One region of the Sphingobacterium sp. UBA1897 genome, then DNA from elsewhere that is predicted to be linked to it. Evidence: riboswitches for the same ligand, from Rfam matches in the RefSeq annotation. Region 1 holds a riboswitch; each other region holds the start of a gene.
The links. A riboswitch is a leader RNA that binds a small molecule or an ion and turns the genes downstream of it on or off. The one in region 1 is predicted to bind S-adenosylmethionine.

Region 1 (7,516 bases):
GTTACGGTACGCAAAAGAAAGTAAACCTAACCGGTGCCGTGGCTACAGTGAGTGGCAAAGATATGATCAAACGACCCGTTGTCAATACAGCTTCCATGCTGCAGGGGGCAATCCCGGGCGTACAAATCAATCAAGGGTCGGGAGAACCGGGCAATGAAGGTGTATCCATCCGCATTCGTGGTAAGGGCACCTTTAGCGGTGCCGGATCGGATCCCCTGGTGCTGATTGATGGTGTACAGGGAAAATTCTCCGACGTCAATCCCAATGATATTGAAAATGTCAGTGTGCTGAAAGATGCAGCCTCCGCAGCAATCTACGGCTCGCGTGCAGCCAATGGCGTTATTCTGATTACGACAAAACAAGGGAAATCGGGAAAAACAACCGTTCAGTATGACGGAAATGTGGGTATCTATAAGCCCACGAAAATGTTTGATCTGATCACCAATTCGGCGCAGTATATGGAATTATACAACGAAGCACGTAAGAATTCCAATCTCAACGATGGTCTATATCCCGCCGATGTGATCGCTGCCTATCGCAATAGCAACGATCCTGTAAAATATCCAAATACGGACTGGCTGGGGCTTATTTTCCAAACGAAACCCACTTATACCCATAATCTCGGTATCCAGGGCGGAAACGAGAAGACAACCTTTAATGTTGGCTTGGGCTACGTCAATCAGGATGGAATGATCAAAGGTTTTAACTACGACCGTTATTCCGCCCGTCTCAATCTGACGACCAAAATCTCGGAAGGTATTAAATTCGGAACAAATATCTTGCTCAAAACAGGACATACCGAATCTATTCCAGGCGGATCCAAAGACCTGTTCCTATCGGCCATGTCGCAGGCACCAACCTATGGCCCATTTTTGCCGGATGGTAGCGGACGGTACACGTACAAAGCTTACGACTGGGAGTACAACAATAAAAATCCTATGGCCGTATTGGATCGGAAATTCACGTACAATACCGATGACTATGCAGCCAATTTACAAGCCTGGATGGAGGTACAGCTGTTTAAAGGTCTTTCCTGGTATACCAAAGGGGCCTATAATTTCAATATGGACAAGTACAAGGATTATAAATCAACGTTGGATGAATATTACTACCATACGGGCACGCTCGGAACAACACTGGATCTTGGAAAGGGCCTTACGGATCAGGATCAGCAAACAATATACACCAATTTATTTACTTACCTGAACTATGATCGCGCGTTTGGGGCACACCACCTCAAAGCTCAGGCCGGATATAGCATTGAAAAAAGTAAGTATACCTACCTTCAGGGCTTCAGACAGAATTTTGTCGACGATACGCTAACGGAATTAAATGCGGGGGGATCGGATATTCAACGGGCAAACGGAACCGCCAACCAATGGGCGCTGATCTCTTATTTCGGCCGATTGAACTATGATTATCAAGGGAAATACCTCTTGGAAGCCAATATGCGCTACGATGGTAGTTCCAAGTTTTACGGTAAAAACCGTTGGGCAGCGTTTCCTTCTTTCTCTGCAGGCTGGCGTGTATCGGAAGAGTCTTTTGTCAAGGAATTCGCTTCCGGTTGGTTGGATAATTTGAAGATCCGTGGATCCTGGGGCCAACTCGGAAATCAGAATACCGGCAACTATCCGTATCAACCCGTATTGGGACTTACCGGAAATTATTCTTTTGACAATAGTACGCTAAATTCAGGTGTTGCTCAACAGGGATTAAACAACCCGATTATCAAATGGGAAACAACAACGATGACCGATGTGGGATTGGACCTGAGTCTGTTTAAAAATTTAGATATCACCTTTGACTGGTATAAGAAGAGAACGACCGATATTCTAAGACAGTCACAGATTACTGCAATCGTTGGTTTGGGAGCACCTTATGTAAATGATGGAATTGTCGAGAATAAAGGTGTTGAATTGGGAATTACCTATCGTAATCAGATTACTACGGGAGCATTGGAAGGGTTACGCTATCAGCTAGGTGCAAACCTCGATCGTTTCAAAAACAAGCTGGTCAAATTTGGCGAGCCTGAAATCGGCGGCTATACGATCAAAAAAAATGGCTATGCGATGGACAGCTTTTATACCTACGAAGTCATTGGCATATTTCAATCCGATGCCGAAGTAACGGGGTCGCCTAAGCAGTTTAATGATAATACACTGCCGGGAGATCTTAAGTATCGGGATGTCAATGGGGACGGAAAAATCGATGCGAACGACAGAACAATTATTTCTGGTGTAGATCCAAAACTGAACTATAGCTTTAATCTAAGTGCAAGTTTTAAGGCTTTTGACTTTTCGGCTCTATTACAAGGAGTATATGGCGTCAAATCCTATGTTTCGGGCTGGGGCGTAACGCCATTTGTACAGGGTAGCCCGCCGACAAAAGATTGGTTAGACCGTTGGACACCTGAAAACCCTTCGACAACGATGCCCCGTATTTATTGGGGTTGGAGTGCTCCGGAGAAATTCAGCCGTGCTTCCAGCTATTTTATACAGGATGCTTCATACTTCAGATTGAAAAATCTTGTGTTCGGATACACTTTACCTGATGGGCTGTTGAAAAAATATAAAATTGAACGCCTACGGGTTTATTTTTCGGGTGATAACCTCCTTACTGCGACCAAATTTAAGGGCTTGGACCCTGAACGCTATGGAAATGGTGATCTGGTACAGTATCCACAAAACAAGATTTATTCATTTGGTGTACAAGTTAACTTTTAAGTGCTATGAAAAAGAAATTTATAACAGCGTTGATGCTATCCGGACTATTTTTGGGTTCCTGTAACAGTGCCTTGGACCTCAATCCTTTGGATCAGATTGCTTCGGACAACTATTTTAGCAAAAAATCGGATTTTGATAATGCCTTGGCCGGTGTATACGCGTCATTGCAGAGTGAGACGTTCTCCTATGGGATGCCTTTCCGGGACTGTCTGACCGACAATGGCTACAATCAGTTCAACTCAGGTAGCGTCAATGAAATCGTAGGTGGGAATTTAAATCCGACCACAGGGGGGTATGAAACCGGAATTTATAACGACGCTTATGTGGGAATAGGACGTGCCAATCGCCTGATCGAGAAGCTTCAGGGCTATAACGGCTCCGATATGAACGATTGGGAGAAGAAAAATATGGAGGCCGAAGCCCGCTTTATCCGTGCTTTTGTTTATTTCCAATTGTACAGTATTTATGGTGAGGTGCCGCTTGTGCTGACTTCCCTTAGTCTGGAGAATCAACGTCAGCCAAAGGAAAGTGCGGAGAATATCCTAAAACAGATTCGGGCTGATCTGGATTTTGGGATCGCTAACTTAGCGGCTAAACCTTATTTCAATAATGGGGGGCATGCGACCGCAAGTTCAGCAAAAGCCTTGAAAGCACGGGTTTTACTGTTTGCGGCTTATGGTGACAAAGGGGTGCCCGATTTAGCAATCTTGAAAGAGGTAAAAGACTTATGCACCGATGTCATGAAAGAGTATACCCTGAGTACGGCTTTTGAAAATGTCTTTCGCGATGCAACACAGAAGAACAATACCGAGATTATCTTTTCGGTCAATTTTCTGGCACCGAATAATACAGCCCCCTGGGACATGTACCTAGGCGATTGGATCGCTGCTTCACCTTTACAAAACCTGGTGGATACCTATGAATGCAAAGATGGTTTGCCTTATGGTGAATCACCCTTAACTGACCGAGCCAATCCCTTCAAAGATAGGGATCCGCGCTTGAGCAAAACAATTTTCGTGGATCATCCTGACTTTGGCGGCGGTAAGATCCATACACCGTCCAATCCGCGGCCTACAGGTTATGGGGTATTGAAATTTTTGGATCCGGCCAACTTACCTTTTGGCTTTTCAACATTGAGCCAACAGGATGCGGTTGTACTGCGGTTTGGGGAGGTGTTATTGATGTATGCTGAAGCACAAAATGAAATCGCCGGACCAGACCCATCGGTTTACGATGCCATGAATACCTTGAGAAGCCGCGTTCAGATGCCCGGGTTTCCTGCCGGTTATACCAAGGAAAAAATGCGCGACCGTATCCGCCACGAAAGAAGGGTTGAACTCGCTTTCGAAGGACTACGGCATTACGACTTGATTCGTTGGCATATCGCAGGCGAAGTACTCAATGCGGTCAAAGACAGTAAAGTGCCTTATCATTTTGAGGACAAATTTTACCGCTGGCCATTACCACAAACAGAAATTGAGAAAAGCGCAGGTGTGTTAATTCAGAATCCAAACTATAAATAATAAGATTATTGCCTTCTTTTAAATCGGCAATTTCCTAAACCAACCACAGCAGCGCGCACGAAGTCCTTTCGATGCGCGCTTTTTTTTTGCCGATAACGATTACTGTAAAGGAATCAGGACATTCTGTTCCAAGCGTACAGGGACATGCTTCACCGAGGTAAAACCGTCTTCCTTGGAAATGATGTTGGAAAGATCCAATCCTCTTTTGGAGAACGTACTGATCAAAGCTGTTCTAAAGGTTGCCTTGGCTGAACCCCAGCCTTGTCCCAAAATGGTGTCATTGTTGAGCTGTATCAGTTCATCTGTTGAGTAATAACTGAATTTTTCCAGTAAGTGTTGGTAAAGATTTGTTGTAGTAGCCATACAATTTAAAAATTTAAAGGATTAAACCATAAACTGTATCCAGATCTTGTTGGGGAAAATAATCGTTCAGCGACGTTTATTTTGGTCGAAACCCGTATTAATTTACCACCGCGGTGCCTGCACTCGGTTGGTATTGCATCATGCAATTCTGAATACTCTACAAATATAGTAGATTATTTTTTATAATAAAAAATATTTTTGTTTTTAAGGGTAAATGGGCGTTAGCAACAGGAATACGGAGGTCAAAAGCGAGGCGCGTGGTTGGCTGTGATTTGGTTATGAAGCGGATAGCTGGGCGAAAAATTTATCATGTTACTGTAATCTCATCGAAAATACTTTTAAAAATAGAGATAAGACAATACTTTTGCGCCATGAATAGAATTGCGGAAATTAACGAATACATTGCTGCCGAACGCGAGGTATTATTGCAACACCCTTTATATCGTAAGATCAAAACGATCAAGAATCTACGTTCTTTTACAGAAGGGCATGTGTACGCTGTATGGGATTTTATGTCTTTACTAAAAGCTTTACAGATTAAATTGACCTGTACGACTTTACCTTGGTTTGCGAGTGAGCATCCATCAACACGCTATCTAATCAACGAAATTGTATTGGCTGAGGAGTCGGATGAATACATTGATGGCCGCCGTTTGAGCCATTTTGAGATGTATCTGGACGCCATGGATGCCATGGGTGCCGACCTTCATCTGGTCAACAAATTTATTGCTCAAGCCAAAAAATCGAGCAACATATTCGATGTCATTGCAACGACCACATTGGACAAGCGGATCAAAGACTTTTTGAATTTTACATTCGAAGTGATTGCTGAGGGCGAGGTGCATAAAATTGCTGCAGCATTTACATTTGGACGCGAAGATCTTATCCCGGGAATGTTTACCTCTATTTTGGAAGAAATTAAAACAAACTTTCCTACAGCCAATCTGGATAGCTTTATTTATTATTTTCAACGCCATATTGATCTTGACGGCGACGAGCATGGACCGTTGGCGATGCAGATGATCACAGATCTTGCCAAGGACGATGAGGTTAAATGGACGGAAATGAAAGAGATCAGTAAAATTGCGCTACAAAAAAGAATCCAGTTGTGGAATGCAATAGAAGATTCCTTATACGGATAATCTATTATTATACCGTCGAGAAAGGCCTTTCAAATCATGATTTGAAAGGCCTTTTTTATGTGCTGTAAAAAAGGATATTGTAAGGACTTCTTGGCAGATATTGGTCTTTTTGTTTGAATTGATGAAAAAATGTCTTTTTTCCATAACATATTGGCGTTTGTGAAGAAATCCAAGTTCCAATAAGTGTCTAAGTTTGCAACGCAAAAAAATTACATAGCACACGTGAACTTTTTTCCTCCCTATTGGGCAAAAGGCATACTAACCATGGGATTGTTAGTATGCGCTATTTCGGACACCTTCGCCCTCGATTCTTTGCGTATGTCGCTGAAAGACATGATCGACAAAGCACTACAAAACAGTAAATACATCGAGCAGTCCTATTTGCAGCTCAAAGAAACTGAGGTGGCAGTACAGCAGCAACGCATGGAGTTGCTCCCTAAGATTTCCGCCAGAGCTTCTGCTAGTTATGCAAGTAATATGCCTGTATATGACCAGGGGCTTTTAAATAAACCTTCCCAGCATGATATTCTTCATTACTTGTACGATAGCGGCCTGGATTTTTATCTGAACCTCTACAATGGGCATCGGGACCTAATGAAAATAGAGTCCAAAAAACTGGAAAATGAGCTGGCTAGAATCGATTGGAAGAATGCCGCAGCACAGACGAAATTGGAGGTTTGCAATCTTTTTTTGGATTTGGAACTGTCGTATAGTAACCGATCTTTAATCGAGCAGGATATTGCTGATCAACGGGTACAGCTCAAGGAGATTGAGCATCTGTATAAGGCGGGCGTGGTATTACACAGTGACGTCTTGCGTATTTCGTTGGAACTTTCGAAGCGGGAACTGTTGCTCGTGCAGATCGGTCATGATATTCAGGCTGCAAATCAGAAGCTGCAGCTAATTGGCGGTATTACAGCAGAGATTATCCCCTTGACCGAACCTTTTAAAGTGGAAAGCCCCAGCTATGAAGCGCTTGTTGCCGAAGCGCGAAGCCATGCTTTTTCCCTTCTAAAATCCGAACAGGAAGTTGTTTTGAAGAAATTGTCGGTCAAACAGGCGCGATCAAATTATCTTCCTGAGTTGGGTTTGACCAGCACATTTACCTTTGCCAATCCACAGGTCTTCTTGTATCCCTATAATCCCAGCTGGTATAATCTGAGTATCACAGGGCTCAAATTAAGCATACCGATCTCGGCTATCTATCTCAATAAAAACGTGGTGCGCGGAGCACAGATCGCATTGGATCGACAAGAGGTAAAACACCATCATGAAGAGGAGATTCTGGAAAATCAGCTGTTACAGGCCCTGTTGGATTATCAATTGGCTATTAAGCAGCAGGACGTCTGTCAAAACAATAAGGCGTTGGCGCAGGAAAATGCACGAATTATAAAAAACAGGTATTTTAAATCATCGGCTTTGATTACGGATCTATTGGATGCTGATATGCAATACCTAAAAACACTTTTTGATCTTGAAACCGCACATATTGCGATACAGAAACATTATTATTTTATCGAATTTTTGAAGGGTACTATCTAATGAAACCTAAATCACGAAGAACAGTTGTGGAGGCACAACTCACTCGAATCACCAACTGGTTGGCCGGAATTGTCTTGTTGGCCTTGTTGTTATGGGGCGCTCAAGCATTATGGATGCGACTGCGGTATACCTACACAAATGATGCACAGGTAACACAGTATATCAATCCCATTGTTTCTCGGGTAGGAGGATATGTGGTTTCTGTGCATTATCACGATCATCA
Region 2 (7,516 bases), on a different contig from region 1:
TTATTTTCAAGCACCGATAACAGGGTTAAATCCGCCCTGGTCAGATGATCATTCGGAATTTCCCATTCCATTGCAGAAACAATAGCATCCTGAAAATAAGCCGGAACCGCATTTTTCTTAACCACCTCCTCTTTATCAACGCGCAATTGGACTTTCTTGGAAGGGAAATAGTTTTCCATATCACCTGAATTCAGCTGAACTTTATACTCCGGATCATCCGATGTGACAAACTGCAATAATTGCTGTATATCCACCGCATTATCAAGCTGTCTATCCACAAAAGGGATATAATCACGAACGCCTTTTTTTGTCTTTTCAGCTGGGATCGTCACGGGAAGACCTGCCGCTTGATACGTCGGCTGCTTCGCCTGCTGCATATACCAATCGCCAGTCAGATAACTTAATACCACAACCCGAACATCCGGGCGTACTCCTTCCACTTCTTGCAAATACCATACAGGAAATGTATCATGATCTCCATAGGTAAATAGAATAGCATTTGGAGCGCAGGATTCTAAATAATTACGTGCCATATCCCTTGCCAGCGATTTTTCAGAACGATTATGATCATCCCAATTTTGATGGGCCAAAATAATGGGACCGCCCAATAAAGCGAAAGAAATACCTGTCGCTAACGCATACCGTGTTTGTACAAAACGATTGAGAAACCGAACAAATGCTATTGCTCCCAGTCCGATCCAGATCGCAAACGCATAAAAAGATCCTACGTAAGCATAATCTCGTTCCCGAGGTTGCATAGGAGTTTGGTTGAGATAAACAACGATCGCTATTCCCGTAAACACAAAAAGTAAGGTCAAGACCAAGGTATAAGGTTTATTGTTTCGATACAACCAGATCGCTCCGGCTATTCCCAGTAGCAATGGAAGGAAAAAATAGGTATTCCGGCTCGGGTCATGCTCCTGTGATTGGGATATTTTATCTTGCCCTCCCAAACGCCAATTATCCAATGGTTTAATCCCCGACAACCAGTTGCCGTCACTATAGGTCCCATACCCCTGCCTGTCATTCTGTCTACCGACAAAATTCCACAAGAAATATCGGGTGTACATATCACCCAGTTGAAAATTAAAAAAGAACTTAAAATTATCCGAGAACTGTGGCTGCTGCCCCTCCTTCAAATTGAGGTAACTCCTATAATAAGCCTGATGGGCTCCATCTTGACTATATATGCGGGGAAAGAAAGTTTCCTTATCAAACGTATACTTATCGACCTGACTAAAAGGAATATACCCTGATTCATCTTTGCGATAACCGGTTTTACTCTCTACACCAACGACTTGTGAATCATAATTGGGTCCTTTGAGTAAAGGTTCCCGGATATATTGCTCCCGGCTCAGATAACCCAAAAAAGAAAACACATTGTCCGGCGCATTATTGTTTAACGACGGATTGGCTTTTCCACGGATTAAAACCATAGTATAGGAGCTATAACCAAATAGAATAAAACAAAAGACCAGTAACCCGGTATGCAGTGTGTATTGCCGCTTTTTATAAGAATAATATAGCCCATAAATGAGGAAGCACCCCAACAGCAGACAAAAGAAGAAGATACCTGAGCCAAAGGCTAAACCTAATGAATTTACAAATAAGAGGTCTACCTTAGCTGCGAGAACGACCAACCATTGAATAATTCCCCACAAAACAGCCCCCAAGATCAGCACTCCTACCAAGAAAGCTTTTATTGTACCTTTCGCATTAACCTGTCCTGCTCTTCTGAAATAGACAACCATCGCTATAGCCGGAATTGCCAACAGATTTAATAGGTGCACTCCGATCGAAAGGCCCATAACAAAAGCAATAAAAACCAGCCAACGATCGCTACCTTCCTCATCTGCACGGACTTCCCACTTTAAAATTGCCCAAAAAACAATCGCAGTACACAATGAAGACATCGCATATACCTCGGATTCAACAGCCGAATACCAAAATGAATCACTGAAGCAGAAAGCCATTGCACCAACTAAGCCCGCAGCAAAAATTTGGAAATAATTCGATAATTGAACTTTCTCTTGCCTGTTGAGTATCTTTTTGGCAATTGCTGTTATTGTCCAGAATAAAAATGTAACAGTAAGCCCACTGCAGATTGCGGATCCAATATTCATCCAATAGGCGATTTTACCTGCATTACCCAAAGCCAGGTTGGAAAATATATTCTGAATAAGAAGAAATAATGGTGCTCCCGGTTGGTGTGCCACTTCCAGCTTGTAGGCACAGGCAATAAATTCACCACAATCCCACCAGCTTACCGTCTTTTCAACGGTGGCGATATATACACATGTAGCAATTAGTCCGCAAGCAAAGCCGAGTAGAGAATTTAATCTAGTGTACGTCATAAGGTCAATTTGGTCTATTGTTAAAATCCTTTTTAGCACTTTAAGTTAAAAAGTTATCCTGACTCCAATAAGTTAATTAACACTATTTAACACAAGTATCTGACTATAAACAGGCTATTAAACCCTGAATATAGAGATCGACCTAAAACCACACGATCGAAATTCTGAACTTATTATAAGCTTTCACAACGAATACTACCCCAAAAAAAAAGAGAGCTTATGCGCTCCCTTTTCGTATTATTTTTATGAGTTAGGCTAGTTTTTCAACAATCTTCTTTGTTGGACCAGGATTACTCATCGTATAGAAATGTAATACCGGAGCGCCAAATTTAATCAGCTCCTGACATTGTTGCACCAACCACTCTTCACCTACTTGTCTAACGTCGGCATTCGTTTTACATGCTGAAACAGCATCGCTCAGTTCCTCCGGAATATCTAAATGAAATATCCTTGGTAGGGTAACCAACTGTTTTTTCGTTGTCAGTGGTTTCAATCCTGGAATAATAGGCACATGGATTCCATTGTCCCTACATTTTGTTACAAACTCCTTGTATTTTTCAACATTAAAGAACATCTGAGTCACAATAAACTCTGCTCCCATATCGACTTTTTGTTTCAGGTATTTAAAATCAGTATTGAAATTTGGCGATTCAAAATGCTTTTCGGGATAACCCGCTACACCGATGCAAAAATCAGTCTTTTCCGATGTGATAATGTCTTCATGCAGATACTTTCCTTTATTCATATCAGTTACCTGTTCCAGTAGGTCTGTTGCAAAGGCATGTCCACCATCGGTCGGTATAAAATCGGCATCGCCCTTACGTGCATCGCCCCGTAATACCAAGACGTTATCTATCCCCAGAAAGTTCAAATCGATCAATGCATTTTCAGTTTCCTCTTTTGTAAAACCACCACATATCAAATGGGGCACCGCATCTACTTTATATTTATTCATGATTGCAGCACATATCGCCACTGTTCCAGGACGTTTACGATAGGAAACGCGTTCCAGTAATCCACTCGCATGCTCTTTATAGATATAATCTTCCCGATGGTAGGTTACGTCGATAAACGGAGGTTTAAACTCCATCAGTTCATCCATGGTTTTAAAAATACTTTGGATGCCCTGCCCTTTCGCCGGTGGCAATAGCTCAAAAGAAAACAATGTTTTTCCTTTGGCATTCTGGATATGATCGATAATCTTCATTAAAAAACTGTTTTTAGTTTGGTTGGCTTACATCGAAACGCACACGTCGAGGAATCGTTTATCTACATGTAACTTATCTTTCCCACATGGAGTAGGGTAGAATTTAGCACCTTGAACAATACAGGTTGCTAAGGCTTCAACGGGTCTAGTCCCTCGGCCTTTCTCTATAAGCGTTGCTAATATCGTTTTAAAAAATCAAACGACAAAAATATTTTTTCGAAAAGGCAAAAATAGCGACAAAAAGACTGTAATAAATACGGCTTCAGGTTTATTCCCAGGCAATAATAGGAATTTACGCTCCCCAAAAAGTAAAAGACTTAAAAAAACAGATAAAATTAACGATCGAGGATCATCGACAACGAAGAGACTGACTACGTCACAACAGGATCGGCTAAAGATTCGTTGCTAGGGAATTCCGTAGATTTTTGAGATAAAATGTAATCAGTAAGAGTCCCGTAACATGGTACTCCTCTTTCGATCCATATTTAAAACCATCAAATAAATATTTGTAGGCGATTAATGCATTTTTTTCGTTGTAAAATAACTCTTTCCAAGAATCGGGAACATCTGCCCATGCCTTGAGCACAATGCCATTCTCAGCATAAATAATGGGTGATTCAACACCGTCCATTCGATAATCGTGATGTGTACCTGAACTTGATATGTGCTGGAAATAAGCGATAGAATAATCTACAAAATTCAATGCCCTGGCTTTTATCTCCATTTCACTTTCTGATTTTACAGGGGCATTTCGCCATAGATTCACTTGGCTATCAAATTTGCTCGGGGTCTCCCGGATAGGGGTTTTATCTAACGCAAAGTTGATATAAAGTTTTTCACTTGTGGGGACACGTGCTGAGCTAAACTGTGAAAAATCACCTCTCAGCTGAACAAAATCGTTTTTTACCTTAACAATATCCAAAGCGAGACTACCCTTTTTCTCATCGGTCAATTCTAATCGATCGCCGTCGAATCTATACTTACCGAAGAGTAGGATATCATCGATCGCCATGACAAATTTATCTTTATCATGGAGGGAGAGAAAGGACCGGTATATCGTAGGGTCATTACCATAGACATCTGCCTCCACATTTTGGGGTGATTCTCTTTTTACTTTATGATACTCCTCATTTGAATAGCCCAATATCATTTGGTAATTGCCTTCAGGAAAGTCCTTTTTCTTCCCAAAGAAAGCACAAGAAGACAACGAGAATAGGAATAGCAGCAGTAATAACGGTTTCAAAATAAATCAATAATTATGGCCAGTAATAATATACAGACCAAGATAAGAAATTACTGCAATAGTTCGTATACCGCTATTTATTTGAATAAGCTTGGGGATATGCTTATTCTTTATAAAGATCCACCAAGCCCTCTGGCAATTCAACTTCAATGATCTCCTCTTCGCCATCGATTCCTAAGATTAAATCATCGGACAATGGGAACATCAGTTCTTTACCGTCCATATTTACCGAAGCGACAAATTGCTGTGGAAATTCCTGAACATCTGTTATTTGCCCCAATTCACCATGGTTTTCATCAATCACTAAAAAACCGATTAAATCAGTATATCTAAAATCATCTGGATCGCGCTCGGGCATCTTATCATTGGAAAGATATAGCTTTTTACGTACAAGTACTTGAGCCTTATCGATATGATCCACATCCTCAAATGTCACATACGCTGTACTATTTTTTTGAAATTTAATGGTATCAACAAAATAAGGAACAAGTTTTTTGTTCACTTCCACAAAGACAACATCGATATTCAAACTCTCGTATTCCTCGAATTCAAAAAATAGTTGTACTTCTCCTTTAAGACCTCTTGTTTTACTGATGTAACCGATGTAAAAGCTTTGATCAATAGTCATATATTTCGTATTTAGCGATTAGCTGTGAGACATGATTTGGCAAACCATTAGCCTATTGGCTGTTTCAAAAAAAGCCGGCTCAAGATTGAGTCGGCTTTCTCGAATACTTTATGAAAGAATTAACCTTCAGTTTCTTCTGATGCAGGAGCTTCAGTCTCTTCAGCAGCAGTTTCTTCCGCTACAGGAGCATTTTTAGCAGCTACAGCAGCAGCTTTTTCTTCTTTTTTCTTAGCTTCAGCCACTAAAGCAGCTTTTTTAGCTTCAGCTTTAGTTTGTGCTAAACCATCTTTTTTACCAGAGATTCTTGCATCATTAGCTTCAGTCCAAGCTGTAAATTTAGCTTCAGCAGCAGCTTCATCAAAAGCACCTTTTTTCACACCACCTTGCAAGTGTTTTTTGTAAAGAACACCTTTGTAAGAAAGGATAGCGCGAGCAGTGTCAGTTGGTTGAGCACCTTTATTCATCCAATCCAAAGCTTTTTCAAAATCCAAAACGATAGTTGCTGGATTTGTGTTTGGGTTGTAAGAACCAATACGTTCGATGAATTTACCGTCACGTGGAGCGCGAGAATCCGCTACGACTACGTGGTAAAAAGGACGTCCTTTTTTACCGTGTCTTTGCAATCTGATTTTAGTTGCCATTTTTTAATTTTATTTTATGTATTCAACATATCCCCCGAGCTTCATACTAGAGGGGATGCAAAGATAGTTATTTTTTTCTAATCATCATTATAATTTAATAAAACTTCACTGAAAACGACAGGGTTAGCTCTTATCAACAAGCTCTTTCAACCGTAATACCTACCCCTTAGGCCTTCATCTTTTCTTGCTTCCATACTAGCAGCTACAACAAACTTTTCAAAAATCAAGACAAAAAACAGCTCCTTCCTTCAAAAGGACATCTTTACCAAATGTAAACAGGATGAACCGTTTGGGTACAGTGCCTTCGAAATAGTCATCGACATTTTTGCCAATTCACTTTTTACTTTCTACCTTCATTCTATGAAATCTGTTGCGCCATTAAAAATACTAAAAGCTTCAGCCGGTTCGGGAAAAACCTTTAGCTTGACTTTACACTATCTCACACTCCTACTCTCCAACGAGAATAGCTATAAGGAGATTTTGGCGGTGACATTCACCAATAAAGCAACCGCCGAGATGAAGGAACGTATCCTCTCGGTACTCCATGGCTTGGCAACAGGCAATCGGAGTCCTAAAATTGAAGATTTCAGAAAGCTTTTACTCCAGCAGCAGCCAGACTGGAATCCGCATCTGGTACAAGAGAAAGCTTTTCGGGTGTATCGACGTATCCTACATGACTACAGTCATTTTACCATAAGTACAATTGATGGATTTTCCCAAAAAGTCATTCGTGCATTTACGTATGAACTCAATCTTGATGCTGCTTATAAGATTGAAATGAATGTCAATAAAGTGAAAAATGACCTGACAGTCATGCTTAATCAATTGCTGGATGAACGACCCGACCTACTGGATTGGATTATCGCTTATGCGGAAAAGAAAATAGCAAAAAATGAAAATTGGAACTACCGCCAACAACTAATGGGTTTGGCAAGTCTTATTTTCTCTGAAAATTTTCAGGAATTTGATGGCTACATCAATTCTGCCAATCCAAAGGAGGTTTTTAATCTCCTCAATCAGGAAGTTGAACAGAAGATAAACTCCTTCACGGAAGCGCTCTCCATGACAATTGAAGCCTTTAGTGAAACATTCAGGAATTTTAATATCTCCGAAAGTGACCTTAAAGGTAAATCGCGCAATAAAATAATCTCCGCTAGCAAAACCAATAAAAAAACGGAAAAGCTGAGCGCTTCCGAAATTGCCAAGGTACTGGAAAAGTATCTCCAGTTGATCGACAATGAAGATGCTTTTACAGATAGTGACAAAAATATACGGCATGATCTTATCGCCGCACTCAGCCCCATTCTGGCATCGTTCCAAAAGCTACACGATAATCTATCGGCTTACATTGCTTATCAAGCGGTACAAAGTAATCTCTATTACCTACGCCTGCTCAAGGAAATGAGCGACTTACTGACGCAATGGCGGCGGGATAATGGTGCT
Region 3 (7,516 bases), on a different contig from region 1:
ATAACAAGGGACAGACCTATAACTTTATTTATGAAACAGGCTATCTGTTGCTGGAGAATGATTGGGTATTGATCGTTCAAAAGAAACCGCTATGATTTTGAACGCAACAAATTCATTTGTATTGGTTTAGTTTGCAGCACTGAACTTGGCCTTCCTTATTGTGATATAATTAAAAATAGTGAAGGTTAGAATCAATATGTAGTAGCATACTGGGATGAGTAAAAAATAGGCGCTATTGAATATATCGCTTAAAAAAGACGGTAGTGAAATCTTAAAAAAATCTGCAATAATAATATAGCCTATGAAACTTCCGAGAAAAAATAGTCCAACAGCATGTATTACAATTATTTTTTTTAGGTGCTTACTGTAAAAGGCGTCTTTATTTTGCTTCGTATAGCCCATAATCGCTGGGACCAATAATCCTAATAATGGATTGACCAGAAAGGTGAGCGATGCTAAATATAGCGCTTTAATACTTCCTGTTTGATTGTTGTCGATACTGATTTGATTTACATTTGGCATAATGAGTTGTTCTAAAGGTATTTCTAAGATTTGACTGATCTGTTTGAGACTAAATCCACTGATTTCTTCAGTGCCTTTTTCGATGCGTTGCACTGTTCTTAGCGATACACCCGCCTGATCGGCGAGTTCCTGCTGCGTTAGTCCCTTACGTTTTCTTGATAGTTTGATTAATTGATTAGCTGATTGACTTTCCATAGTCCAAAGATGGGGAAATAGTCATTGAATTTCAGCAAAATTGATGCGACAATAATATGCCAATATCGTGCTGTGAGATATAACAGATTAATAATCAAAAGTTTTTGGGAATGTGGTAAATATTTTGAATCTTTGCAATTTAACAGAGTAATTAATAAAAACGGAAGAATATGTTTGCAATATTAGAAAATCCCGCTTCGTCCACAGAGAAGATTCTCGGGAATATTCTTCGGAATACGGCCCTTTCCTAATCTTCTTTTTTAATACGTTAAGTAACCTACGTTGATATTGGCTAAAAATTGGCTCTCTAAATGGTGGCCCACTGTTCCAATATGCTTAGCTTATTATGGAGTTTTAGAAATCCAGTTACTTTCAAGATGATTGTGAAAGCTGGATATGAATGTTATGTTTTAGAAAATTTTATGAATTCAGTAAATAAATATGTCCTTCAGGCACTGGATAACTATCCAATGTATTTGGAGGAGACCATGGAATCCTTATCCTATGCGCTGTCTTATGATGAGTCCAATACAATGGCGCTGTGTTTGATGGGAAGAGTTCATGCCGAACAGCTATTGGACTATGAGCAGGCAAAAAGGTATTTCCAGGAAGCTTTGGTGCATAATGTGCAGGCACTGGAGGTATATCCTTATTTCATTCAGACACTGATCGATATGGGGGAGTATGAAGCTGCAAAAAAGACGATTAAATTTGCTTTGACACTTCCGGCGATGCCCTTGGCAGGGATATGGATCAAGAAAGCACTTTTATTTGAAAAATTGAGAAAATATAAAAAGGCATTGAAGGCGTTAAAGATGGCACAACTTGAGAATGTTGATCTTGATTTTTCGTCAAGCCTGAAGTCGATTGAAGATCGGATTAAGGGGAAACAGGAAATTAAGAACGGGAAAGAAAAGGAAAACAAGAAAGAAAAGAAGAACACCCGAAAATAGTCTTACATTATCCGGATGACGGTTTTTGTTTCGAACCAAGGTCCAATAAAGAAGCCCTAGATGAAATTTCATCTAGGGCTTTATCAAAATAGTTTAAGAATTATTCTGCTCTTAAGATTTTCGCAGCCTCAACCATCGACTCTAAAGCCGCTTTGGTTTCTGGCCAAGCACGAGTTTTTAAACCACAGTCAGGGTTAACCCAAAGTTGTTCTGCTGGAACTACTGCTTTTGCTTTACGCAATAGATCTACCATCTCATCTTTGCTTGGAACACGTGGTGAGTGAATGTCATAAACACCTGGACCAATATCGTTTGGATATTTGAAATCACCGGCGAAAGCATTCAACAATTTCATTTGAGAGCGTGAAGTCTCAATCGTGATGACGTCAGCATCCATTGCAGCGATGTCTTCGATTACATTATTGAACTCAGAGTAACACATGTGTGTGTGAATCTGTGTATCGTCCTCTACATTTGATGAAGAAACACGGAAAGCACGTACTGCCCAGTTCAAGTAATCTTTTTGATCAGCTTTACGTAGCGGCAATCCTTCGCGGATTGCTGGTTCATCGATTTGTATGATTTTGATACCTGCTTTTTCCAGCGCTTGTACTTCATCCAAGATCGCCAATGCAATTTGGTAAGTCGTTGTTGAACGCGGTTGATCATTACGTACAAAAGACCATTGTAAGATGGTAACCGGACCAGTCAACATACCTTTAACCGGACGGTTAGTCAATGATTGAGCGTATGAAGACCAACGGACAGTCATATCTTCAGGACGGTATACATCACCATAGATAATCGGAGGTTTTACACAACGTGAACCGTAAGATTGTACCCAGCCGTTTTGTGTGAAAGCGTAACCAGCCAATTGTTCACCGAAGTATTCAACCATGTCGTTACGTTCGAATTCGCCATGTACTAATACGTCGATATCCAATTGCTCTTGAAGACGGATTGTGTTTTCAGTTTCTTCTGCGATTGCTTTATCGTACTCTGCCTGCGTGATAGCACCTTTTTTCAGGTCTGCTCTCCATTTACGAACATCTTTCGTTTGCGGGAATGAACCAATAGTTGTGGTAGGGAATGCCGGCAAGTTGAACTTCGCTTGTTGCGCTGCTTTACGGTCAGCAAATGCTGAAGTACGTTTCGCATCGTCATCAGTGATATTGCTTGTACGTGTTTTAACCTCTGGTTTGTGGATCAGTGGAGAAGTGCGACGGCTTTCAGCGGCAGCTTTGTTCGCTTCGAAGCGTTTTGCTGTTTCAGCATCAACTTCACCTTCTGCTAATACGGCTAAGTCTTTTACCTCAGCTAATTTTTGTTTAGCAAATGCTAACCAGTTTTTTACTTCAGCTGGTAGCGATTGCTCATTGTGTTCATTGTCTAAGTCGAAAGGAACGTGCAACAATGATGAAGAAGGAGCTACCCATACACGGTCTTTTCCTAATGCATCAACAGCTTGTTTGATTTTAACCAATGATTTTTCGTAATCATTTTTCCAGATGTTACGGCCTTCAACAATACCCAAAGATAATGTTAATGAAGCAGGAACTTTAGCTAGTACCGTATCCAATTGGTTTTCACCGCGTACCAAATCCAAATGTAAAGCATGGATAGGTAAGTTAACTGCGATATCTTCGTTGTCTTTTAAAGCTTCGAAGTAAGTCGTCGCGATTAATTTGATATTTTTTGCTGCTGCAGCTAATTTTTCGAAAGTAGGTTGATATAAAGCTTTTACTTTAGCATCTAAATCCAATGCTAAGAAAGGCTCGTCAATCTGGACATATTGCGCACCGGCCTCAGCTAGTTTAGCTAATATTTGCTCATATACTGGAACAAGTTTATCCAATAAATCGATGCGGTCAAAGCCAGCTTCTTTTTCTTTACCGATCAAAAGGTAAGTGATAGGACCTAATAGAACTGGTTTAGTATCGATGCCCAATGATTTTGCTTCGTTATATTCATTTAAGAATTTTTCGGACGTCAATTTGAATTCTTGATCTTTTGTGAATTCTGGCACCATATAGTGGTAGTTGGTATCCAACCACTTGGTCATTTCCATTGCAGTCACGTCGATTCCTTCTTGTTGGAAACCACGCGCCATGGCAAAATATAGATCTAAGCTGTAATTGTTGTCTACTTTATTCAATAAAGAATGGTAACGAGCAGGAATTGCACCAACAGTAAGGGTTAAATCCAATACTTGATCGTAAAAAGAGAAATCATTGGAAGGGATCAAATCTATTCCAGCATCTTTTTGTGTTTTCCAATTGCCTTCACGAATTTTTTTTGCTGTGTCCAATAATTCCTCAACAGAAGATTTTTTAGCCCAATAGGCCTCATTGGCTTTTTTCAATTCGCGGAACGCGCCCACACGAGGGTAACCTAAATTGTTAGTCAATAACATAATGAATGTTTTTAATATTTCTTTTTCAACTATATTTCTTGCTAGAGAGAGAAGGACACACTAGAATTCGGTGACTTCGGCTTATCATTCCCATATCAAGTAGGGTAGAATTTAGCACCTTGTCAAGGGACAGGTTGCTAAGGCTTCATCGGGTCTATTCCCTCTGCCTTTCTCTATAAGCGACGCTAAGTTAGAACATTTCTTTTTGAAATGCAAATTTTTTATAAAAGTGCGTCAATTTTTTATATTCTACTAAGGATAAAATTGTTTTGTTCTTTTCTTTTCATCCGTGATTTAGTGTATGTCATGTTTCAATACGCTGTGTAGCATAAAAAATGGGGAATGACTGTTTCTCATTCCCCATTCTTTTAGCTCACCAAAAGTTTGTAACCTTTTCCGTGCACATTGACAATTTCAACTTTACTATCTTCTTTTAGATATTTACGAAGTTTACTGAGAAATACATCCATACTTCTACCCGTAAAGTAGTTGTCATCATGCCATATTTTTAATAAAGCTTCTTCCCGGGTCAGCACATCATTTTTCTTTAAACAAAGCAAGCGCAGTAGTTCCGCTTCTTTAGTGGATAGTTTTTGCATCTGTCCTTTGTAAGAAATTTGCTGACTTGTATAATCAAAGAAATAATCGCCAATTTCAAATTTATCAGCAACCACTTCCTCTTCTTTGTCTCGAACACTGCGCTTCAGCAAAGCATTGATGCGGAGCAATAATTCCTCCACTCGAAAAGGCTTTGTGATATAATCATCTCCCCCTAATTCAAAGGCTTCGGTTTTATCTTCCATCATCCCCTTTGCTGTGGCAAAGATAATAGGAACAGTATTGTTTGTTTTTCTGATTTCACGTCCAACTGTAAATCCGTCCTTTTTTGGCATCATGACATCGAAAATACAGAGGTCGTAGTTATTTTTTTTGAATTGAGAAATCGCTTCATCTCCATCCGTGCATAATGTGACGTCAAATTTTCCCTTTAATTCGAGATAGTCTTTTAAAAGATCCCCCAAATTAGGATCATCTTCTGCTAATAATATCTTTTGCATAATGATTATATTAATTTTCACCAATGTCCCTTGATACTGATAAATCAGTTTTCCTCAACCTTTGAAATTTTTTAAAGAGGAAATATACAAAAAAGGAACGTTTTATTTTTTAATAGGCAAAATTACTTCAAAGGTCGTGCCCTTATCTTTTTCACTTTTAACTGTAATTTTTCCGTTCAGCCTTCTCAGGATGTCCTGGACATAACTTAAGCCAAGACCAAATCCTTTGACATTATGAACATTTCCAGTTGGAATACGGTAGAACTGGTCGAAAATCTTTTGCAGGTGATCTCGGCTCATCCCAATGCCGTTGTCGGCAATGGTGACGACAACGGTATCGCCAACATTTTTTGAATTGATGTTGACATGTAAATCTCCTTTGCTGTACTTGATGGCATTATCCAATAAATTGTAAAATACATTCGAAAAATGCAGTTCGTCACCAACAACAACATCTTTCGCCGCCGCTAGATCTATGGAAAATTTTCCGCCGATATTTTGCATCCTTAACTGCATACTGTCGGTAACTGCTGAAACAAGATCATTAATATGCACATCCACCTGGTCTAACTTTAATGTTTCCTTTTCCAATCGGGCTAGGTCAAGCACACGTTCAATATGATTTCCTAGCCTAACATTCTCATCGTAGATGATATTAGCCAATTTCTGAACGCGTTTATGGTCGGCATTGATGTCTGGATCTTTAAGTGACTCACTGGCAATCATAATTGTTGCAACAGGTGTTTTAAACTCATGCGTCATGTTGTTGATGAAATCTGTCTTCATTTCCGAAACTTTCTTTTGTCTGAAGATGATAATCAGCGTATAAGCAAAACAACCCACCAACAAGAAAAGTAGTGCCAGCATAGGTAGTAACAGATAGCCCATATTATCTGCGATTATCGCCTTTTTATTGGGGAAATAGATTGTTAATTTCCCTGGTGCGGCACCGATATCACCTTTAAAAAGTGCGGTCGAGTATTTTGTTGTATTTGTCGGGTTGTTTAAAGCGGCTTCGTTTAAAATATTATTTAGTAATATATTGTTTGTACTCCATATTTCAATATTAAAAGGAGCTTTAATGTCGCGTTGAGCCAACTCTTCTTTGATAAGTTCTTGGACGATGATAACATTCAATCGATCTTTTAACGGACGTTTAGCCAGCTCCATTCCAATAGCAACATCTTCGATGTAGTCTGCTTTTTTGCCTCCCAGCATCGCAACGGAATCGTATACATTAAAACCACTCCAAGCGTTTTTTCTGTTGAGGATATCCAATCTTTTTTCCAAATCAGAAATTGTTTTTGCAAGTTTCGCATTCTCTCTCGGTGGTAATGTGGCTACCCTGAATTTTGTCTGTTGATTCACCAGTGGGTCCATTAAGGGGATAACAAACCGTGTGCTATCGTCTTTTCCACTAATCTGATCATCTACCTTTGATGCGTTTAACATGATAAAAGCTTGCACCAGATTATCGTCGGTAAGCTCATTTGAAACAGAAAATTTGATAAATTTCTGGTACTCCGGTCTTTTGATGTATGTTTCGTAAAAAGAATTTTTGATTTCAATTACATTTGGATATAAAGCACGCAATTGGTCTTCTTGCTCTTTAAAGTTTGAGAAAACAACATGTTGTTTGTTTTTTAATTCTTCAATTCTATACTGTATTTCGAGTTGCTCGGCCAACAGACGTTGTTTGGCCTGTTCCTGCTTGGATTTTTCAATGTTACGTTCCTGTTGAACTTTAGCAAAGTCGACCACCTCCCGTCGTTCAAGCTTTCCAGCAACAGCTGTAATCGCAGCATTGACGGACTCATCAAATAATTGGGATTTTTGACGATATGAATCTCTCAGAAAATAGAATTGCATAGCCAATACCCCAATTAGAGCTAGAGACATCAGTCCAATGATTAATACAATGCTATTTTTCTTCATTAGGGTTGGGTGTTAAATAAATGTATTTTGAATATATCACAAAGTTTATAGTACTCAGTTTATTTACCTTTTGCGTATCCATCCCTTATACCATGTGAGTGGCCATTTAAGGTCCGGTAGCCCATATTTTCTTAAATTGTTACAAATATAAAGATGCTAATGTGTTTTGAAGCTGTTTTAACAATGTTTAACAGCAATCTGTTTAAATATAGGTGCTGTTGTTTGTAAATTAGTGAATAGAAATAAATTATGTGCTGAATTGGTCTATTGATAAATTTAGTCTACGCGGTTAATTCTGGCTGCTATAGAAGTGAATAAGCCGAGTATAACGTGTTCATTGGTGCAATTGAGTGCAGATACTCTTAACAACTATATAGAGATGAAAAGTTATGTATTATTATTGGTATTATCTTCCATAGGAACAATTGCTTTGGGGCAGG
Region 4 (7,516 bases), on a different contig from region 1:
GATTGGTCAGTACTTCGATCGACGCTATTGCATTGGAAGCCGTATTTTCCAATAATCGCGATACTTCATCAGCAGAAAGATAAGTAGGCTTACCATCAATCATGATAATCACATTACTTTTTCCACGTAGATTGATCTTTTTGTTGTCTAAAGTTACTCCTGGAACCTTCTGCAGGAGCTCCAATGCATTATTCCCTGTTGCCAAAATACTGTTTTCGACATTGAGGACAACTTTATCGAGATGACTTTCAATCAATGGCTTCTTACCGATCACCTGCGCCTCACTCAACACTTTACTTTCCACTTGTAAACGAATCGTATCCAGCACCTTGAGATCTCCCGTACTTACGACCATTTCAGCAGAACGATAAACAGCATACCCTACCGTGGACACCTGTAGGCTATACTTGCCCTCGGGAATCGCAGATAACACAATTTCTCCATTTTCGTTGGATAAAGTTCCTTTTAACAAGATATCATTGGGCTTCCGAAATAGTGAAATATTTGCAGCCACAATAGGCTGGTTGTCTTGTCCAACAACGACTGTACGTAATCTTCCGCCGTCAGACTGTGCTGAAACGGGTCCGGCAATAGAAAACAGGAATAAAATAAGAGAAAATAAGAGCAATTTAATTTTTTGTGGTTTCATAATGTAATTTCTTTAGGCTATCGATTAGATAGTCAACTTCATAATAATGACAACAAACCTCGTGTATTCATTACACGTTGACTAGTAGAAATAGATAGATCGTCCGATTCACTCGGTAGACAACCAAATAACATCGGTAAACCATATCCCTCACTGATCGATGCTAAAGCCGATACAATCATCCCAGCTAATCTTGAATCTCCAAAAAGCACAGCGCAAGAAAAGCACATCGAATCAAAATAAAAATTCAAAAAATAAACAAAAATCAAAACAAATAAATTGTATACAAAAAATATTAAGCATAATATTTGTATTTTTACACAGAAAATTAGTAAACTGATTAATGAGCACTGTATCATTGAAGAAAAGATTCTACCGTATTTATATCCTTATGATACGATTTATGCATGGCGAGCATTCTGGAGACGCATTACGTAATGTTTCCATCAGCATCTTGCCAAGTTTAGCGATCTACTTATTGGGAGCGCAAGCGAGCACGGCAATTGGAATCGGTGTCGGATCGTTATTAACAACACTCACAGATCCTCCTGGAAACAGAAAGGATAAACTTTCTTCTGCTCTCGTATGTATTCCCACCTTTTTCGTTGCATCATTGTTTACAGCGATTGTATTTCCGTATCATTGGCCCTTGGTTATATTGCTAGCGGCGGCCGGTTTTATATGTACGTTATACGGTATTTTTGGAGCTCGTTATGCTGCAATTGGAAACATGACATTGATTCTCATGAGTTTTGTGATCGGAATGGCCCCGCAACACCCCCTTGCAGTTAGTTTACAGATTACAACAGGATCCATTATATATTACTTTTTTAGCCTTTTACAGGCCTATATACAACCTTATCGCTCGCTAAAACATGCGATGGCCAATGGTTTTCATGGATTATCCCAATTTCTATTGATACGATCCCAGTCTTACGATCCCGATATTCCTTTGAATATAACGTACAGTCGCGTAGGCAAAATTCATGGCCAGATCAGCGAACAGCAGGAAAAAATCAGGTCGCTTCTTTTTCGAGAAAAAAAAATCATAAGCCAACAGTGGCATAAAAGCAATTATTGGCTCAGTCAAGTTTATGGGTTAATTGACCTCCATGAGTTAATTATTGCACTTGATCACGATTATGATGCGATTCGCAAAAACCTTGCAGACACGGGCAGCCTCCCTTTAATCCGTCAAACAATCAAATTATTAGCTTTAGAAATTGATAGCTTTTCACAACCTAACAAGAGGTTTCGGTATGCACATCAATTATATCACAATAACTTTAAAATTAATGCCCTCTTACAGGATTTAAAAGAAATTCAAGAAGAGCAGGCCGGTCAAGCAAAAAGTATATTATGTTCGATCATAAGCAACATCGAAGCAATTATTGAAGTGCTCAACCGAATTCAGGTGGCTTTTTATCAAAATCAGGAAATCCAGGATAAGATTGACAGCAGTGAGTACCAACAATTTATCAATCGACCTTTGCGCAATCTTGCTGATCTAAAAAGTAAACTCCATCTGAATAACCCGCTTTTTCGATTTGCCGTTCGGATGGCTCTTCTTTTTGGAACAGGCGCATTGATCGGTATTTTATTTTTAGATTTTAAATATACCTATTGGATCTTACTGACGATCGCTATTGTTGCCAGACCAGCATTTTCAATGACAAAAAAGCGTAATATAGAGCGTATTGTAGGCACATTCTCGGGTATAATCGTTGGCATATTCTGCTTAATTGCTATTCATTTTCTCCCGGCTCTTCTTACCATAGCTGCATTAGGTCTTTTCGGATTCTTTTTATTCAATCGATCTAATTATATGGTCAGTGTCATCTTTATTACCTTGGGAATTGTAATTGCGCTCAATTTGTTTGAAGGCAATATCAATCTCATTTTAGGCAGCCGAATACTTTTCACACTCATTGGAGCATTCTTGGCTATAGCAGGTTATTTCTTGATCCCCGTACGCCAGAGCACAGGCATGGTTCAGCTGGCAAAAGAAGTATCCCTTTACAACGAACATTATTTCCAGATCATCAATAACCGTCTGTCGGACGAGAGACAAAGTTCGTTTGATATACGACTGGCTAGAAAAAAAGCGCAGACTGCCATGGCCCTGTTTTCAGACGCTATCAATCAAATGAAAAAAGAACCCGAACACAAATGGATGGATTGGTCACATATACACCATTTTCAGGCACTCTCTTATCAGGTCAACTCCCATTTGGTGGGTCTTTCGCTATCGTTAAACAAAAAGACGAATCACCACCTGACGTATGATATCCATAGTAGAATTGATGCACTTAAACCTCTTTTAACAGATTTAAATCAAATTGCAGAACGGATCAACTTAAAGAAATCGTAATACCCGATTGGCAGTTACTTATCAAGTTTCATCGGACAATATGCGATCCGATCGGTATGTTATTCAAAATTCCTTTAACTAAAAAACAGCTTTTCTTTTGCTTTAATAAAAAAAGAGTTTATATTTGTATCGTCTTCGAAAGAAGATTTCTAATCAACACCTCCCTTAATCAGTAGGTCTTGATTTATAAAGAAGTGGCGAGAGACTGGCTCAATGACCCACTGGCAACCTTCAATTTGTTTGAAAAGGTGCCAATTCCTGTCCAAAACAATATCGTTTTGGAGCATATAAATAACATAAGACAATGATTATTAAACTACTGAAGTCCATTAAAAATTCAGGTTCAACACAAGTGAGCCGCACGATAAGCGAAAGTGTAAGCCATCATACAACTGTATTGATGCGAATGCGTATGCATATGCACTTCCACGCTTGTTAAGAATCATTTCCTTTTTCTTGGATAAAGATTTAACAGACCCTTCAAGGAGGTGTGTATGCTTCTCTTTTTACTTAGCAATTTCTTTTTGAACCCTTAAAATCTGATATATTATGTCTTCAAACAAAAATTTAAAATTCGAAACTCTTCAGGTTCACGCTGGCCAAGTCGCTGACCCTACTACGGGATCTAGAGCAGTTCCTATATATCAAACAACATCTTTTGTATTTGAAAATGCCGAACACGGCGCAAACTTATTTGCATTAAAGCAGTTCGGCAATATTTATACACGGATTATGAATCCTACCACGGATGTTTTCGAACAACGTATTGCGGCACTGGAAGGTGGAGTCGCGGCTGTTGCTGTCGCATCTGGCCAGGCGGCACAGTTTATTGCATTAAATAATATCTTGGAAAGTGGTGACAATTTTGTTGCCGGATCCAACTTATACGGCGGTACATTCAACCAGTTTAAAGTTTCTTTTAAACGTCTGGGCATCGAAGCTCGATTTGCAACGGACGCCGAGGCAGATAAAATTGAAGCCCTCATTGATGATAAAACAAAGGCCATCTATGTTGAAACAATTGGAAACCCAAGTTTCAATATTCCAGACTTTGAGAAAATTGCTGCAGTAGCAAAAAAATATGACTTACCGTTAATCGTCGATAATACTTTTGGAGCTGGGGGATATTTATTTAAACCTTTGGAGTATGGTGCGAATGTGGTGGTTGAATCGGCTACTAAATGGATCGGTGGACATGGTACAAGCATTGGTGGTGTCATCGTCGACGGCGGAAACTACAATTGGGGCAATGGAAAATACCCTCAATTTTCCGAACCATCTGAAGGCTATCATGGCTTAGTTTTTTCCGAAGTTTTCGGTGAAGGCGGACCGTTTGGAAATATTCAATTTGCCATTCGGGCACGTGTGGAAGGGCTTCGGGATTTCGGACCAGCACTCTCCCCTTTCAATTCATTCTTATTACTACAAGGACTTGAAACCCTGTCTTTGCGGGTGCAACGCCATGTAGACAACACTTTAGAGATAGCTAAATGGCTTGAGGCGCATCCACAGGTAGAAAAAGTAAACTATCCGGGCTTAAAAAGCTCTCCGAGCTTCGCTAACGCACAAAAATACCTTAAAAATGGCTATGGTGCAGTGCTTTCTTTCCAGCTCAAAGGTGACGCAGCACAAAAGGCCAATAGCTTTATCGACAGCTTAGAATTGATCAGTCACCTGGCCAACGTCGGTGATACGAAGTCATTGATTATCCATCCAGCAGCGACTACTCACCAACAATTGAGTGATGAAGATCAAGCCAATGCTGGAGTGTTCAAAGGTTTATTACGTCTTTCTGTAGGAATAGAACATATTGATGACATCAAAGCTGATTTACAACAAGCTTTTGATAAAATTAAATAATCAGATTTTTTCGGCTTAAACTTAAACGTAAAATGAGTAAGCATATTTATCTGCACCCGGAGCCTTTTGTATTTGAAAATGGAAGAGAGCTTACTGATTTACAAATCAGTTATGAAACATTTGGCAAACCCAACGCTGATCGCAGTAATGTGATCTGGGTTTGCCATGCACTAACGGCCAATGCAGATGTACTGGATTGGTGGTCAGGTCTTTTTGGAACAGGTGAATTATTTGATTCAAACGATTATTATATTATCTGCGCCAATGTCATAGGATCAGCATATAATAGCAGTAATCCGCTATCTGTAAACCCAGCTACTGGACAGCCTTACTACCTATCTTTTCCTGAATTTACAGTAAGAGATTTGATCAACGCACATCAATTTCTTGCAGACCACCTGGATATCAAACAAATAGAGATCCTTATTGGGGGCTCATTGGGCGGTCAACAAGCATTGGAATGGGCCGTATCACACAGTATAGCCATCAACCATCTAATCGTCGTTGGAACAAATGCCGTCCATTCACCATGGGGTATTGCATTCAATGAAAGTCAACGTCTTGCCATTACTACTGATCGAACCTTTTATGCGAATCATCCCGATGGCGGAGCTAAGGGTCTAAAAGTTGCACGCGCTATGGCACTGTTGTCTTACCGCAACTATACAACGTATGCCAACACACAAAAGGAGGATGATAACGAAAAACTCGATCATTATAAAGCATCCTCCTATCAAAACTATCAGGGTGAAAAATTGGTAAAACGCTATAATGCGTACAGCTATTACTTCCTAACCAAAGCAATGGACAGCCATAATTTAGGTCGTGGAAGAAAATCTATCGAATCCGCTTTAGCGAGCATCGACTGTCCAACTTTAGTGCTGAGCGTCAATACAGATTTGTTGTTTCCTCCACAAGAGCAACAATTCATCGCTCAACATATTCCGAATGCCCACTATCAGGAGATCGAATCTACTTATGGCCACGATGGGTTTTTGATCGAAACAAAAAAACTCACGAAAATCATCAGCAGCTTTCTGCGGAAACAAAAAGAATACATCAACGAATTAGTATAAGAGAATAAATAATATATAAGAGAATTTAAGAAGAGATATGAGTAATAAATTAACAATAGGGATGTTTGGGTTTGGTGTAGTAGGCCAAGGTCTTTACGATATCATCAAAACCAAAAACCTTAATCTGGAGATCAAGAAATTTGTCATTAAAAACGGAGATAAAAAGCGCTCGCTACCAGCAGATCTATTTTCTACCGATGCCGAAACAATTTTAGGTGACCCAGAAATTAATACTGTTGTCGAACTAATAGATGATGCCGAAGCAGCCTATCAACTAACTGTTCGTGCCTTGAAATCGGGAAAAAATGTGGTATCTGCCAATAAAAAAATGATTGCAAGCCATTTGGAAGAGCTGGTTGATATCCAACATGAATACGGCACCAGTTTATTGTATGAAGGTGCCGTTTGCGGAAGTATTCCCATTATACGGAATTTAGAAGAGTACTATGACAATGAATTACTTCATTCTGTCAGCGGTATTTTTAATGGATCTTCTAACTATATTTTATCTAAAGTTTTCAATGAAAACCAGCAATATACAGACGCTTTAAAGAAAGCGCAAGAACTTGGTTTTGCAGAGACAGATCCAACCCTTGATGTAGGTGGATTTGACCCAAAATTTAAAGTATGTATTGTTGCTTCCCATGCGTACGGAATCTATATCAAACCAGACGATGTCTTTAATATTGGTATTGACAAATTGGGACAACAAGATATTCGTTTTGCTAAAGAAAAGAACCTCAAGATCAAATTGATACCAACAGCAAAAGAGATCGACGGCAACAAAGTTGTACTTTATGTATTACCACGCCTAGTAGGCAAAGACAGCATGCTCTATAATGTGGAAAATGAGAACAATGGTGTATTGGTAAAAGCGGCCTTTGCAGACGAACAATTTTTCTATGGCAAAGGAGCCGGCGGCCACCCGACGGGTTCTGCTGTACTATCGGATATCGCTGCCCTTCGCTATGGATACCGTTATGAATATAAAAAACATTTAGAATCCAGCACATTAAATTATAGCCAAGATTATTTAATTAAGGTTTATTTGAGATACACCGATGATACACTGATTGAAAAGTTAAATTTCAGTGAAATCACAGAACGATATTACGCACCAGATTTCAAATATGTCATAGGGCATATTAATCTTCAACAAATCGCAGCTCACAAAGCCGATTTGGATCAAGAGGGCAATTTTATTGCTGAAATCGCGTAGGCAATCAACAAACCAACCTACCTTGAAAATAGCCCCGAATGGGGCTATTTTTTTATTGCTTAAATCTAGTTGCCTTTCAACTTGAGGTCTAAAATCCCACCTTCTACCAGGCGTTCAAAAGGAAGCTGCCAACCTTTCCACGGGCGGTTATTCAACCGAACCTGATCAACAATATAACTATTGGGTTGCTCCTTCTTCACCTGAATGATAAATTTATTTTTTCTTAATTTCTCCGGTAATTTTATCGTTACCCGATCGAAAAGTGGCGAGCCAATCTGAAGCGCGGGCTTCTCGGTGGTGAGACTTCGCACATCGAATAGACCAATACTCGACAAGACATA

Region 2: linked by a shared signal. The riboswitch ahead of metF (methylenetetrahydrofolate reductase [NAD(P)H]) and the one ahead of B4N43_RS13945 (5-oxoprolinase) in region 1 are both predicted to bind S-adenosylmethionine.
Region 3: linked by a shared signal. The riboswitch ahead of metE (5-methyltetrahydropteroyltriglutamate--homocysteine S-methyltransferase) and the one ahead of B4N43_RS13945 (5-oxoprolinase) in region 1 are both predicted to bind S-adenosylmethionine.
Region 4: linked by a shared signal. The riboswitch ahead of B4N43_RS21930 (O-acetylhomoserine aminocarboxypropyltransferase/cysteine synthase family protein) and the one ahead of B4N43_RS13945 (5-oxoprolinase) in region 1 are both predicted to bind S-adenosylmethionine.

What each region holds. Positions count from the first base shown of each region.
Region 1 covers NZ_DDGR01000023.1:142,048-149,563, forward strand. Annotated here, with positions in the region: gene B4N43_RS13935 (SusC/RagA family TonB-linked outer membrane protein) at 1-2,723, shown strand, start outside; gene B4N43_RS13940 (RagB/SusD family nutrient uptake outer membrane protein) at 2,729-4,246, shown strand; gene B4N43_RS13945 (5-oxoprolinase) at 4,346-4,609, opposite strand; SAM-I-IV-variant riboswitch at 4,677-4,770, opposite strand; gene B4N43_RS13950 (DUF3050 domain-containing protein) at 4,981-5,751, shown strand; gene B4N43_RS13955 (TolC family protein) at 6,016-7,293, shown strand; gene B4N43_RS13960 (HlyD family secretion protein) at 7,293-7,516, shown strand, end outside.
Region 2 covers NZ_DDGR01000018.1:366,142-373,657, reverse strand. Annotated here, with positions in the region: gene B4N43_RS09845 (DUF2723 domain-containing protein) at 1-2,354, opposite strand, end outside; gene metF (methylenetetrahydrofolate reductase [NAD(P)H]) at 2,605-3,561, opposite strand; SAM riboswitch class I at 3,632-3,734, opposite strand; gene B4N43_RS09835 (hypothetical protein) at 3,953-4,804, opposite strand; gene rimM (ribosome maturation factor RimM) at 4,908-5,432, opposite strand; gene B4N43_RS09825 (30S ribosomal protein S16) at 5,552-6,073, opposite strand; gene B4N43_RS09820 (UvrD-helicase domain-containing protein) at 6,434-7,516, shown strand, end outside.
Region 3 covers NZ_DDGR01000001.1:204,271-211,786, forward strand. Annotated here, with positions in the region: gene B4N43_RS00790 (hypothetical protein) at 1-95, shown strand, start outside; gene B4N43_RS00795 (helix-turn-helix domain-containing protein) at 127-717, opposite strand; gene B4N43_RS00800 (hypothetical protein) at 1,140-1,670, shown strand; gene metE (5-methyltetrahydropteroyltriglutamate--homocysteine S-methyltransferase) at 1,771-4,083, opposite strand; SAM riboswitch class I at 4,162-4,265, opposite strand; gene B4N43_RS00810 (response regulator transcription factor) at 4,452-5,141, opposite strand; gene B4N43_RS00815 (sensor histidine kinase) at 5,244-7,076, opposite strand; gene B4N43_RS00820 (hypothetical protein) at 7,456-7,516, shown strand, end outside.
Region 4 covers NZ_DDGR01000031.1:279,040-286,555, reverse strand. Annotated here, with positions in the region: gene B4N43_RS21940 (TonB-dependent receptor) at 1-649, opposite strand, end outside; gene B4N43_RS21935 (FUSC family protein) at 993-3,020, shown strand; SAM riboswitch class I at 3,202-3,314, shown strand; gene B4N43_RS21930 (O-acetylhomoserine aminocarboxypropyltransferase/cysteine synthase family protein) at 3,570-4,880, shown strand; gene B4N43_RS21925 (homoserine O-acetyltransferase family protein) at 4,913-5,956, shown strand; gene B4N43_RS21920 (homoserine dehydrogenase) at 5,994-7,175, shown strand; gene B4N43_RS21915 (GH92 family glycosyl hydrolase) at 7,241-7,516, opposite strand, start outside.